2 linked regions of the Coraliomargarita algicola genome follow. The protein of the gene in region 2 interacts with the protein of the main gene of each other region in a pairwise test. Links are inferred from orthologs where the notes say so. Each region holds a gene or a part of one and is shown on either strand. Other genes may lie near its edges.

What was found.
Region 1: the proteins of uvrB (region 2) and uvrA interact in binary tests that used the Escherichia coli proteins (3 or more experiments, as listed by UniProt). The link is inferred for Coraliomargarita algicola from one-to-one orthologs.

Annotation. Positions count from the first base shown.
Region 1 is NZ_CP138858.1:2,152,291-2,157,789, reverse strand. What follows is about bases 1,105-4,517. They hold uvrA (excinuclease ABC subunit UvrA), read left to right. Parts: upstream 1,105-1,449; coding sequence 1,450-4,317; downstream 4,318-4,517. Other genes in these bases: SH580_RS08455 (sulfotransferase family protein), read right to left, coding at 4,298-4,517; SH580_RS08465 (glutaredoxin family protein), read right to left, coding at 1,105-1,324. Also shown: tkt (transketolase), read right to left, coding at 1-420; SH580_RS08470 (phosphoribosyl-AMP cyclohydrolase), read left to right, coding at 592-1,017; more of SH580_RS08465, read right to left, coding at 1,037-1,104; more of SH580_RS08455, read right to left, coding at 4,518-5,056; SH580_RS08450 (sulfotransferase family protein), read right to left, coding at 5,147-5,499. UniProt on the Escherichia coli protein: The UvrABC repair system catalyzes the recognition and processing of DNA lesions. UvrA is an ATPase and a DNA-binding protein. A damage recognition complex composed of 2 UvrA and 2 UvrB subunits scans DNA for abnormalities.
Region 2 is NZ_CP138858.1:2,666,028-2,671,026, reverse strand. The notes cover bases 1,359-4,271. They hold uvrB (excinuclease ABC subunit UvrB), read left to right. Parts: upstream 1,359-1,736; coding sequence 1,737-3,806; downstream 3,807-4,271. Other genes in these bases: pfkB (1-phosphofructokinase), read left to right, coding at 3,889-4,271; fbaA (class II fructose-bisphosphate aldolase), read right to left, coding at 1,359-1,474. Also shown: SH580_RS10745 (NAD(P) transhydrogenase subunit alpha), read right to left, coding at 1-324; more of fbaA, read right to left, coding at 443-1,358; more of pfkB, read left to right, coding at 4,272-4,857; SH580_RS10725 (YdeI/OmpD-associated family protein), read left to right, coding at 4,862-4,999. UniProt on the Escherichia coli protein: The UvrABC repair system catalyzes the recognition and processing of DNA lesions. A damage recognition complex composed of 2 UvrA and 2 UvrB subunits scans DNA for abnormalities.

The DNA.
Region 1 (5,499 bases), 510 kb from region 2 along the record:
GAACTTTGCTGCGGCACGTTTACCGGAGAGTGCGTAACCGACTGCGTTGCCGATGCCTTGACCGAGTGGGCCTGTGGTGGCTTCGACGCCGACAGTATCACCAAACTCAGGGTGGCCTGGAGTTTCGGAGCCCAGTTGGCGGAAGTTTTTCACCTCTTCCAAGGAGAGCTCGTAGCCCGCGAGGTGTAGCCATGAGTAAAGGAACATTGAGCCGTGACCGCCGGAGAGCACGAAACGGTCACGATTCAGCCATTTGGGCTCTGCTGGATTGTAGCGGAGGCCGCCTGCGCCATAGAGCACGGCGCCGATTTCGGCACAGCCGAGAGGGAGGCCTAGGTGGCCAGAGCTGCAGGCGTGAATTGCGTCGATTGCGAGTCCGCGTGCTTGAGTTGCTGCTTGGGAGAGAATCTCTGTTTGCATAATGTTTCTAGGTGATGGGCCCTGAGCGGGCGGAATTTTGATAATCTGAAAGCGCCGAAGATGAACGGATGCCATCTAATGAAAAGGAAAAATGGGGAATTCCGTATGAATTTGCTTCATTACAGTCATTCAGAACTCGACTCTCAGCTGTCAGGGCTCTAGCTCGAAGGCATGACTCATGAAGAATTAGAAGAAGGCAAGGTGCTCAATCTCGATTTCGCAAAGCTGCGTAAGGTGGCCAATTGCGAGTCCGACGTGCTGCCTGCGATCGCTCAAGATTCGCAAACCGGTGAGGTGCTGATTGTCGGCTACGCCAATGAACTGGCGCTGGAAACCGCTCTCGAATGTGGCATGGCGACCTTTTGGAGCACCAGTCGCAACGAGCTCTGGATCAAGGGCAAGACCAGTGGCGATTATTTGAAAATCGAAGAGATCCGCGTCAATTGTGAGCAAAATTCGATTCTCTACAAGGTGACGCCGGCGGGCAAGGGCGCCTGCCACACCAAAAACCAAGCGGGCATTGCTCGCTCAGGGTGCTACTACCGTCGCCTCAAAGAGGACGGCAGTCTGGAATTCGTGGACGAGGCGCAAGTTTAGAGCGCGCTGACGAGGCCCTCTAATTCTCGTCGTCCGAAATGCCTAGCTTTTGGCGGATCTCGGGGAATTCGTTGAGCTCGGCCAAGAACTCGTCGACATCGAAGTCGGCCACCATGAAGTCCTCATACTCAAAGGTGGGCGTCTTGGTCTGTCCGCTCAGGGCCACCATGGCGTCCATGTCCTTGGCGTTTACATTGACATCACGCACGTCCAGATCGACACCTTGCGAATTGAAAAAAGAAAGGGCTTCACGGCACCAGGGGCAACCGGATTTTATGTAGAGAATCGGTAGTTTGTTTTTGCTCATAATTTATTCTTAAACCTACTCAATATAGTGCTTGTGACAACGTAAATTCAACGATTCGTAACTTTATCTGTAGTGGACTTGCGCCCCTGCATAATCTCCTATATAAGCGCTCCTCTTGTAGATTTATGAGTTCCACCGATGCAGTGACCACTCCAAAGCAATTAGCCGATTCGATTTCTGTTAAAGGTGCGCGCGAGCATAATCTAAAAAACATCAACGTGGACATTCCGCGCAATCAGTTGGTGGTCATCACGGGCGTCAGTGGTTCGGGTAAATCCTCACTGGCCTTCGATACCATCTATGCGGAGGGCTATCGTAAATACATCGACAGCCTCTCGACTAAGGCGCGTATGGTCCTGGAGCAAATTCCGCGTCCGGATGTGGACTACATTCAAGGTCTCTCGCCCGTCATCGCGCTGGAGCAGCGCACCGGGGGCGGGGGCAATCCGCGCAGCACCGTGGCAACGGTTACCGAAATCGCCGATTTCGCCCGTGTGCTGTGGGCGGTCTGCGGCACACCTTATTGCCCGAAGGATGGCGGCATTATTGAGCGGCGCTCGATGGACGATTGCCTGACGCGCATTTATGCGGAGCCGGAGGGGAGTCGCTTGATGATTCTCGCTCCGTGGATGACGGCCAAGCCTGCGATCTTGCGCGAAGAATTGCCGCGCTTGCAGCAGCGAGGCTTCCAGCGAGTGCGCCTTAACGGCGAGATCCGCCGTCTGGATGAGCATGATCTGATCGATTCCAAGGCTGCGTCGATTACGGTCGAGATCGTGGTCGATCGTATTGTGCTCAAGGCCGACCAACGCAGTCGGCTGGCGGACTCCTTGGACTTGGCCTTCAGTGAGGGGGAGGACCGTGCGCTGATTTTAATTGAGGACGGACAGCAATGGCGTGAACTCCCCTTGAGTAACCGTCTGGCTTGCGTGAATTGCGGCGATGTGTATGAGCCTGTCTCACCGCGTCATTTTTCCTGGAATCATGCCGAGGGCGCCTGTTCTGAGTGCGGCGGGCTGGGGGAGACCTTGCAATTTCAGCCCGAACTGATTGTGCCAGATTCGAGTATTTCTGTGAAAAAGGGGGCGATTAAGCCATGGCGGCTCGGGTCCAAGCAGATGATCATTCGGCACAACGCGATTCTCAAGCAGTTGGCCGAGCAATTGCCATTTGATCCCAACTTGGCCTGGGATGAACTCGATGCCGATGTGCGCGCGCAAATCCTACATGGCGCGGGCGAGCGACTGTTCAGTTTTAAGCTCAAGGGCGGCAATACTAAGCCTGAGTTGATGCCATTTGAGGGCGTGTTGACGGATCTGGAAAATATTCGTCGCCACACCACTAGCGACGGCCTGCGCGCCCGCCTGATGGCTTATCAAACCAGCAGTCGCTGCGAGGCCTGCTCCGGTCGCCGGCTGCGTCCGTCGAGCTTGAGTGTCTTGATCGAGGGGCGCTCCATTACCGATTTGCTGGCCATGTCGCTGCAAGAAGCGCAAGGCTTCGTGGATGCGCTGCAAAGCAATCCGGCCTATGCGACTGTGGGCGACGCCGTGCGCGGTCTCGGTTCGCGACTCTCCTTTTTGAATGAAGTCGGGCTCAGTTACCTCACGCTCAATCGCACATACACCAGCTTAAGTGGGGGCGAAGCGCAGCGCGTGCGCTTGGCGACTCAGCTGGGCATGTCGCTGGTCGGCGTGGTCTATCTCTTAGATGAACCGAGCATTGGACTGCATCCATTGGACAACCGTCGATTGATTCAAACGCTCATCGGTTTACGTGAGCGCGGCAACTCCGTCGTCGTAGTGGAACACGATGGTGAAACCATGTTGGCGGCCGATCATCTGATCGAGCTCGGTCCGGGCGCGGGCGTTGAGGGGGGCGAGTTGATTTATCAGGGCAGCCCCACAGATGCGTTTAATAATACATACAGTCGCTCTGGCATGTTCCTCAGCGGGGAGGCGCGTGTTGAAAAGAATGCGCGCACGCTGCGTCCTAAGTCCGACTGGTTGAGCGTCGAGGGGGCGTATGAAAACAACCTCAAGCAGGTCGATGCGAAGTTTCCTGTTGGCCTGCTGAGCGTGGTTTGTGGGATGTCCGGCTCCGGGAAGAGCACCTTGGTCAACGACATCCTGGCCAAGGCTGCGGCTTTTAAACTGAACCGGGCCAAGACGATTCCCGGCAAGCATAAGAAGATCACAGGGCTGGATCATTTCCTCTCTGTCATTCAAGTCGATCAATCGCCGATCGGTCGCAGCCCGCGCTCCAACCCGGCGACTTTTACCAAGCTCTTCGATCAGTTGCGGGACCTTTTCGTTAAATGCTCGATCGCTAAGATACGCGGATACAAGCGCAACCGTTTTTCCTTCAATGTGAGTGGTGGGCGTTGCGAACGTTGCAAAGGCGACGGCGTGATTAAGCTCGATATGCAGTTTATGGCCGACGTGTATAGCGAGTGCCCCAGTTGCAAGGGGCGTCGCTATAATCGGGAAACGCTGGATGTGCGCTTTAAAGGCTATAATATCGCCGATGTTTTGGAGATGAGTGTGGACGAAGCCTTGCAAGTCTTTGGGAAGCAGCCACGCATTGCCGAGAAATTGCACACTTTGGCCGATGTCGGGCTCGGTTACATCAAGCTGGGCCAGCCCGCCACCACGCTCTCTGGTGGTGAAGCGCAGCGGATTAAACTGTCCTTAGAATTGAGCAAGCGCCAGCAGGGCCAGACGCTCTACATCCTCGATGAGCCGACGACCGGTCTACATTGGCTGGATGTGCAGCGCCTCATGGACCTGGTCTTCAAGCTACGTGATGCGGGTAACACCATCCTGATCATCGAGCACGACCTGGATGTGATTCGCATGGCCGATTGGATCATCGAGCTCGGTCCCGAGGGAGGAGAGGCCGGCGGCGAAATCGTCTTTCAGGGGGAGCCATCTGCGTTCTACGAGGGGAGTACCAGCCCTACGCAGCAGATGCTCAAGGATATGATTTCTTAAGTTGCTGGTATTGCCGCCATGCAAGATAGGATAAATGTTGAGGCAAGCGAGTCAGCTGGTATAAATTCTGATTGATCGACCTTAATTCTGTGGGTTTGTATAGTTTCTCAAACGTTTTAGCTTGTAGTGGGTATCCCAGAAACTTGCTGATTTGGTCAATGCGTTCTTCGGGGTTTTGGGTCATGCTCTCTAATGAGAAGAAGAGGCAATCATTGGGGTGCTTTTGGTGGAAATTGATGCAGCAGCGCGTGTAAACTAGCCAGCCTCTTAGCCACATCGCACGCGCGCGCCAGTGAAGTTTGCCCGATTTTTCTCGGCGATTTAGGGATTCGATGACTGAAAATGGATTTCGGTAAACGAATAGAAACTTAGCGTCGGGGCAGAGGTCTCTCCATAATTCCAGAAACAGTGTGCTTCGTGGGTCTTTCCAGCCCCAGACGCCGTGAGATCCTTTTTTCGAGAGTAGGTCCAAGGCCATCTGGCGTTCTTCGTCATTTGGCATGATCGAACTCGGTGCATACCAATTACTCTTGTGGTATTTTTGAATCAGCCTGATGTGAAAATTTAGGAACTCGGTATCTTCGTAGTAACCATTGGGGTTTCCTGAATCTTTTTCGACCAAGTCGGAGCCCATGTGAATACCAGATTCATTTAAAAAGCTACCTAACAGGGAGGTGCCGGAGCGGTGCATGCCAGTTAAGATGATTGGCGGTGGGGGAGATAGCTTGTTCGTGTTCAATGATTCTAAAAGTGAGTGGCTGTGAAGTTCAGTTATGCTAGAGGCTGTAAATGTCGCGCTAGCATCCTATGGATGAACAGTTCTTGGCTTTTATTCTTGTGAGATGGTTGGGCTTGATGGCGGGCGTCGTAGGTGGGGGAAGTCCTCCTGTGGTTCTTCGCAATCAAGGAACTCGCACAGTGGCCCCCATCCGCTGTTCGATTGAAGTTCTATTTCGAGATAGTCCGCCTTGCGATCGCGAAAGTATGCACGTGCGGCCGCCAGGTGTAAGTCGTAGACTTGGCTGTAAAGATCTTTGTTGAAGGCATAGCTGCCAAATATTTGTAGTCGCATGTGCATGAGGCGTGGTTCGAAATAATCGCCAATGTAGTATGATACCGCGCGTCTTAGATGCTTCCATGAGCAAAAAACGTTTCTAGCTCTCAGTGGCATATGGTGTAAGC
Region 2 (4,999 bases):
AAGGTCGGCGATCAGCTGCGGTTCGTTGAAGGGGTCGAGGAAGCTAATGTGCAGCGTGCCGGGGCGTAAGGCGTCCAGTTCTGCTGTCTGCGGTTTGCGCACCCGTATCACTATGTCGGCCGTGGCGTAGCCAGCGGCGCTGGCTTGGACGATTTCAGCTCCAGCTGTTTGGTAGGCTTCGTCGTTGAAGTCGGATTGTAGGCCGATGCCTGTTTCGACACTGACGTCGAGTCCCAAGTCTTTGAACTTTTTAACAGTTGCGGGGACAATGGCGGTGCGGGTTTCGGCAGGGTGTGATTCTCTCGGGGCGAATAGACGTCTCATAATCCGTTGCATATTAGAGTGCTTGTCGCGATTCGCGGCAAGTGTGAAGTCAGGGTACGAAAAAGCCGGATACCGCTAAGCGGAATCCGGCTTTGAAAAATAAAATCAGTCGGCTGCTTTAGACTGTGCCGAAGATTGTTTTGCCTGTGGAGCAGAGGTCGTCGGCAGCTTGCATCAAGCGATCTGCCATGTTCTTTTCAGCTTTCTTGAGGTAGCCGCGTGGGTCGTAGACCTTCTTGTTGCCAACTTCGCCGTCGATCTTGAGCACACCTTCGATGTTTTCGCAGATATGTGTCACGACTGGGCGTGTGAATGCGTACTGTGTGTCGGTGTCGATGTTCATCTTGACCACACCATACTCCAGAGTTTCGCGAATGTCGCTGAGCTCGGAACCGGAGCCGCCGTGGAAGACGAGGTCCATCAGTGCATCGGCGCCATGCTTCTCGGTGACAGCTTTTTGGCCGTCGCGCAGGATGGTTGGCTTCAGCTTTACGGAGCCGGGCTTGTAAGCGCCGTGCACGTTACCGAAAGTTGCAGCGAAGAGGAAGCGGCCGATTGGCTGGAGGGCTTCGTAAACTTCAACCATGTCTTCGGGAGTGGTGTAGAGCTTTTCAGCGGGCAGGCCTGAGGTGTCGTGGCCGTCTTCTTCGCCGCCGACGCAACCAGCTTCAACTTCAAGGATGATGTCGAGCTCGGCGCACTCCTTCAGCAAAGCCTTGGAGATTTCGAGGTTTTCCTTAAGGTCGACGACAGAACCGTCGAACATGTGTGATTGGAAAAGTGGGCCCTTGCCTTCTGCGATGCGCTTGCGAGAAGCTTCGAGCAGAGGTTTGAGGAAGCCGTCGACTTTTTCAGGGTGGCAGTGGTCGGTGTGTAGGGCAACCAGCACATCGTGCTTTTCAGCCAAAATGTGAGTGGCTTCGGCGAGAACGATCGCACCGAAAGCTGCGTCATTTACATTGAGGCCAGAGGCGAATTGACCGCCACCAGTGGACACTTGAATAATTCCGTCAGATTTCGCGTCGGAAAATGCCTTGAGTGCGGCATTGATTGTGGTGATCGAAGTCACGTTGACGGCCGGGTAGGCGTAGTTGCCCTTTTGGGCGGCGTCGAGCATCGCTTCGTATTGTTTTGGTGTGGCTACTGGCATCTTTCGATTAGTTTGATTTATCTATTTTACGAGTGAAGTAAGCGCTTCTAATTCAGCGCGTAGGTGAATCGCAAGTTAATTCTTTCTCTTCTTACTTTTCAATCTTCTAATTCTGCTCAGACCTTGCTAGCGCAAGTTCCTGCTGAAATTGTAGCGATGCGACGCCAGTCGCGTCTGATCGAAATGTGAGGTCGCTCTGCGAACAAAGTCGCAAGTTCGCCTTGCGCTTGCGTCTCTTGGGAACTCTGCAATCTGTATTTCTGTGGATTTTAAACTGAGCAGCGACTACTCCCCACAGGGGGACCAACCAGAAGCGATTCGACAATTGGTCGAGTCCATCCGCGCGGGCAATCGTTATCAGACCTTGTTGGGGGTGACGGGCTCGGGAAAAACCTTCTCCATGGCCAATGTTATCCAGGAGTTGCAGCGTCCGGCGTTGATTATTTCGCACAATAAGACCTTGGCTGCTCAGCTCTACTCCGAGTTTAAGGCCTTCTTTCCGGAAAATGCGGTCGAGTATTTCGTCAGCTATTACGACTACTACCAACCGGAGGCCTACATTCCGCAGACGGATACCTACATCGAGAAAGATTCCTCGATCAACGACGATATCGAGCGCCTGCGCATCTCTGCCTCGTCGTCGCTGATCAGCCGCAAGGACGTGATTGTGATCGCCAGTGTGTCCTGCATCTACGGTCTCGGTTCGCCGGAGGACTTCAAGGCGATGATGCTTCCGCTACGTGCGGGGCTGGAGCTTTCGCGCGACGACTTTCTGGAGCAGCTGGTCGGGATTCTCTATGAGCGCAATGATGTCGATTTCAAGCGGGGCAGCTTTCGAGTGCGCGGCGATGTGGTGGATATTTACCCCGCCTATATGGAGTCCGGGATTCGTATTGAGTTCTGGGGCGACGAAATCGAGAGTATTCGCGAGCTGGATCCTGTGACTGGAGAGACCAGCGAGCAGCTGGAAATGTTTAACCTGTATCCGGCCACTCAATACGTGACTCCCAAGGATAAAGTTGATGCCGCGATCGCGGGCATCCGGCAAGAGTTGGAAGAGCGCGTCGCATATTTTGAATCAAAAAACATGTTGATCGAGGCGCAGCGCATCCGCATGCGCACGGAATACGATATCGAGCTGCTGCAAGAGATGGGCTTTTGCACTGGCATTGAAAATTACTCACGCTACCTTTCCGGTCGTAAGCCTGGGGAGCGTCCCTTCTGCCTGATCGATTTCTTTCCCGAGGACGCGCTGCTCTTTGTCGATGAGAGTCACGTGACCTTGCCCCAGGTGCGTGCTATGTATAATGGCGACCGCGCGCGCAAAGAGCGTCTAGTCGACTTTGGCTTTCGCCTGCCCTCGGCCATGGATAATCGTCCGCAAAAGGAAGAGGAGTTTAATCAAATTACCGGGCAGACCATCTACGTGTCCGCGACCCCCGCGCAGCATGAATACGATGTGTCCCAGGTGATTGCCGAGCAAGTGATTCGCCCGACTGGCTTGGTGGATCCGGTGATGGAAATTCGCCCGATTCAGGGGCAGGTGGAAGACTTTATTGGCGAAGTGCGTCAGGCGGCCGACATGGGAGAGCGCACCCTAGCCACGACTTTGACCAAGCGCATGTCGGAGGACTTGAGCGATTACCTGCGCGAGGCGGGGCTGAAGGTGGAATACTTGCACTCCGACATCGACGCCATCGAGCGAGTTGAGATTTTGCGCCGTCTGCGCAAGGGGGAATTTGATGTCTTGGTTGGAGTCAATCTGCTGCGGGAAGGACTGGACTTGCCCGAAGTGGCCTTGGTGGCGATTCTCGATGCAGACAAAGAGGGCTTTCTGCGTAGCGCCACTAGCTTGATTCAAACCGCCGGCCGTGCGGCGCGCCATGAAAAGGGGCGCGTCATTCTCTATGCGGATGTGATTACCAAGTCGATTCAGCTCACATTAGAAACCACCGATTACCGCCGGGAGAAGCAGCTCGCACATAATAAGCAGCACGGCATCATCCCGGTTGGGGTGAAGCGCGAGATCGATGATGGCTTGCAGGCACCCGGCAAGCGCTACGATGAACGCGAAGACGATGTCATCGGCCTGCTCGCGGAGTCCGACGATCGCGATGTCGCGGAAGTCATCGCCGAGATGGAGGAGGAAATGCTGGAGGCCGCGCGTAAGTTGGAATTCGAGAAAGCGGCCATGATCCGCGATCAAATCGAGACGTTGCAGAGCGGTAAACATGGCGGTGGCGAGAGTGGTGCCGCCAAGAGTAAGCCCTACAAAAAACGTAAATCTAAGGCTGTTTATAATAAGAGTGGCCTGCCCAGAAAGAAAAAATAGTGGCGGGGCGTTTCATTGACCTTTTTCTTTGATCGGTTAGAATATGGGAGCTCCATAATAGAAAGCCTCAAGCATGATGACTATGAATACTAAACCCTCAATCATCACAGTGACTCTAAATCCGGCGATCGACCATTCCGTATTTGTGGATCAGCTGCTGCCGGGCACGGTGCATCGGGCCACTGATTCGCATCGCCAAGCAGGCGGTAAAGGCGTGAATGTCGCTACGATGCTCGCGCTGGGGGGAGCTTCGGTTGCTGTCACTGGCTTTTTGGGCGAAGACAACCCCGCGATTTTTGAAACACACTTCAAACGGCACGCTCTGCAGGATAACTTTATTCGTGTGCCGGGTGAAACGCGCACCGGCATTAAGATTATCGATGCGCAGGCGAATGACACCACAGATCTCAATTTGCCAGGACCCGCTCCCAGCTCGGCGCAATGTGAGGGTTTGTTGTCCACTCTGTTGCAACAGGTGCAAGCCGGCACCTGGGTAGTGATCGCCGGTAGCTTGCCCCGTGGTGTGGAGCCTGCCTTTTTGCTTGAGCTGATTCCTCGCTTACGTGAGGCGGGGGCCAAAGTTGCGATCGATTCCAGTGGTGCCGCCTTGAAGGCCGCAGTCGCTGCGGGCGTAGATTTGGCGAAGCCCAATGAGCATGAGTTGGCGGAGTTATTGGATGCGAAATTTGACGATTTCCAAGCCACTCTGGAAGCGGCGCGTAAGCTCTGTCGCGAGCGCATTCCGAACCTAATCGTTTCGCTGGGAGGCGATGGGGCGTTGTTTCTGACGGAAGATTCCGAGCTGATGGCGAGCGCGCCTCCAGTCAATGTGATCAGCACCGTGGGTGCCGGTGATTCCCTTTTGGCGGGTTATTTGCAGGGGCGCCTGGCGGGAGCGCCGCTAGAGGACTGCGCGCGCAGGGCCACTGTGTATGCTTGGAGCCGATTGGAGTCTTTAGTGTCTGCGCTTCCTGCGCCCGATGAATTGCAGCAGCGAATGGCGCGTGTGCGCGTGCAGACGATTGCCTCGGGGGATGCTCCATCACAGTAATTGTATGTCGAAGCCAGTAAAACCCAGCAATGTGGATGAATACCTTAAGGCCGGTTGTGGCCGTTGTGCGCTCGGAGGTACGCCGGACTGTAAAGTGCATCCTTGGGCGGAGGTGCTTCGCTCGTTGCGCGCAATTGTTTTA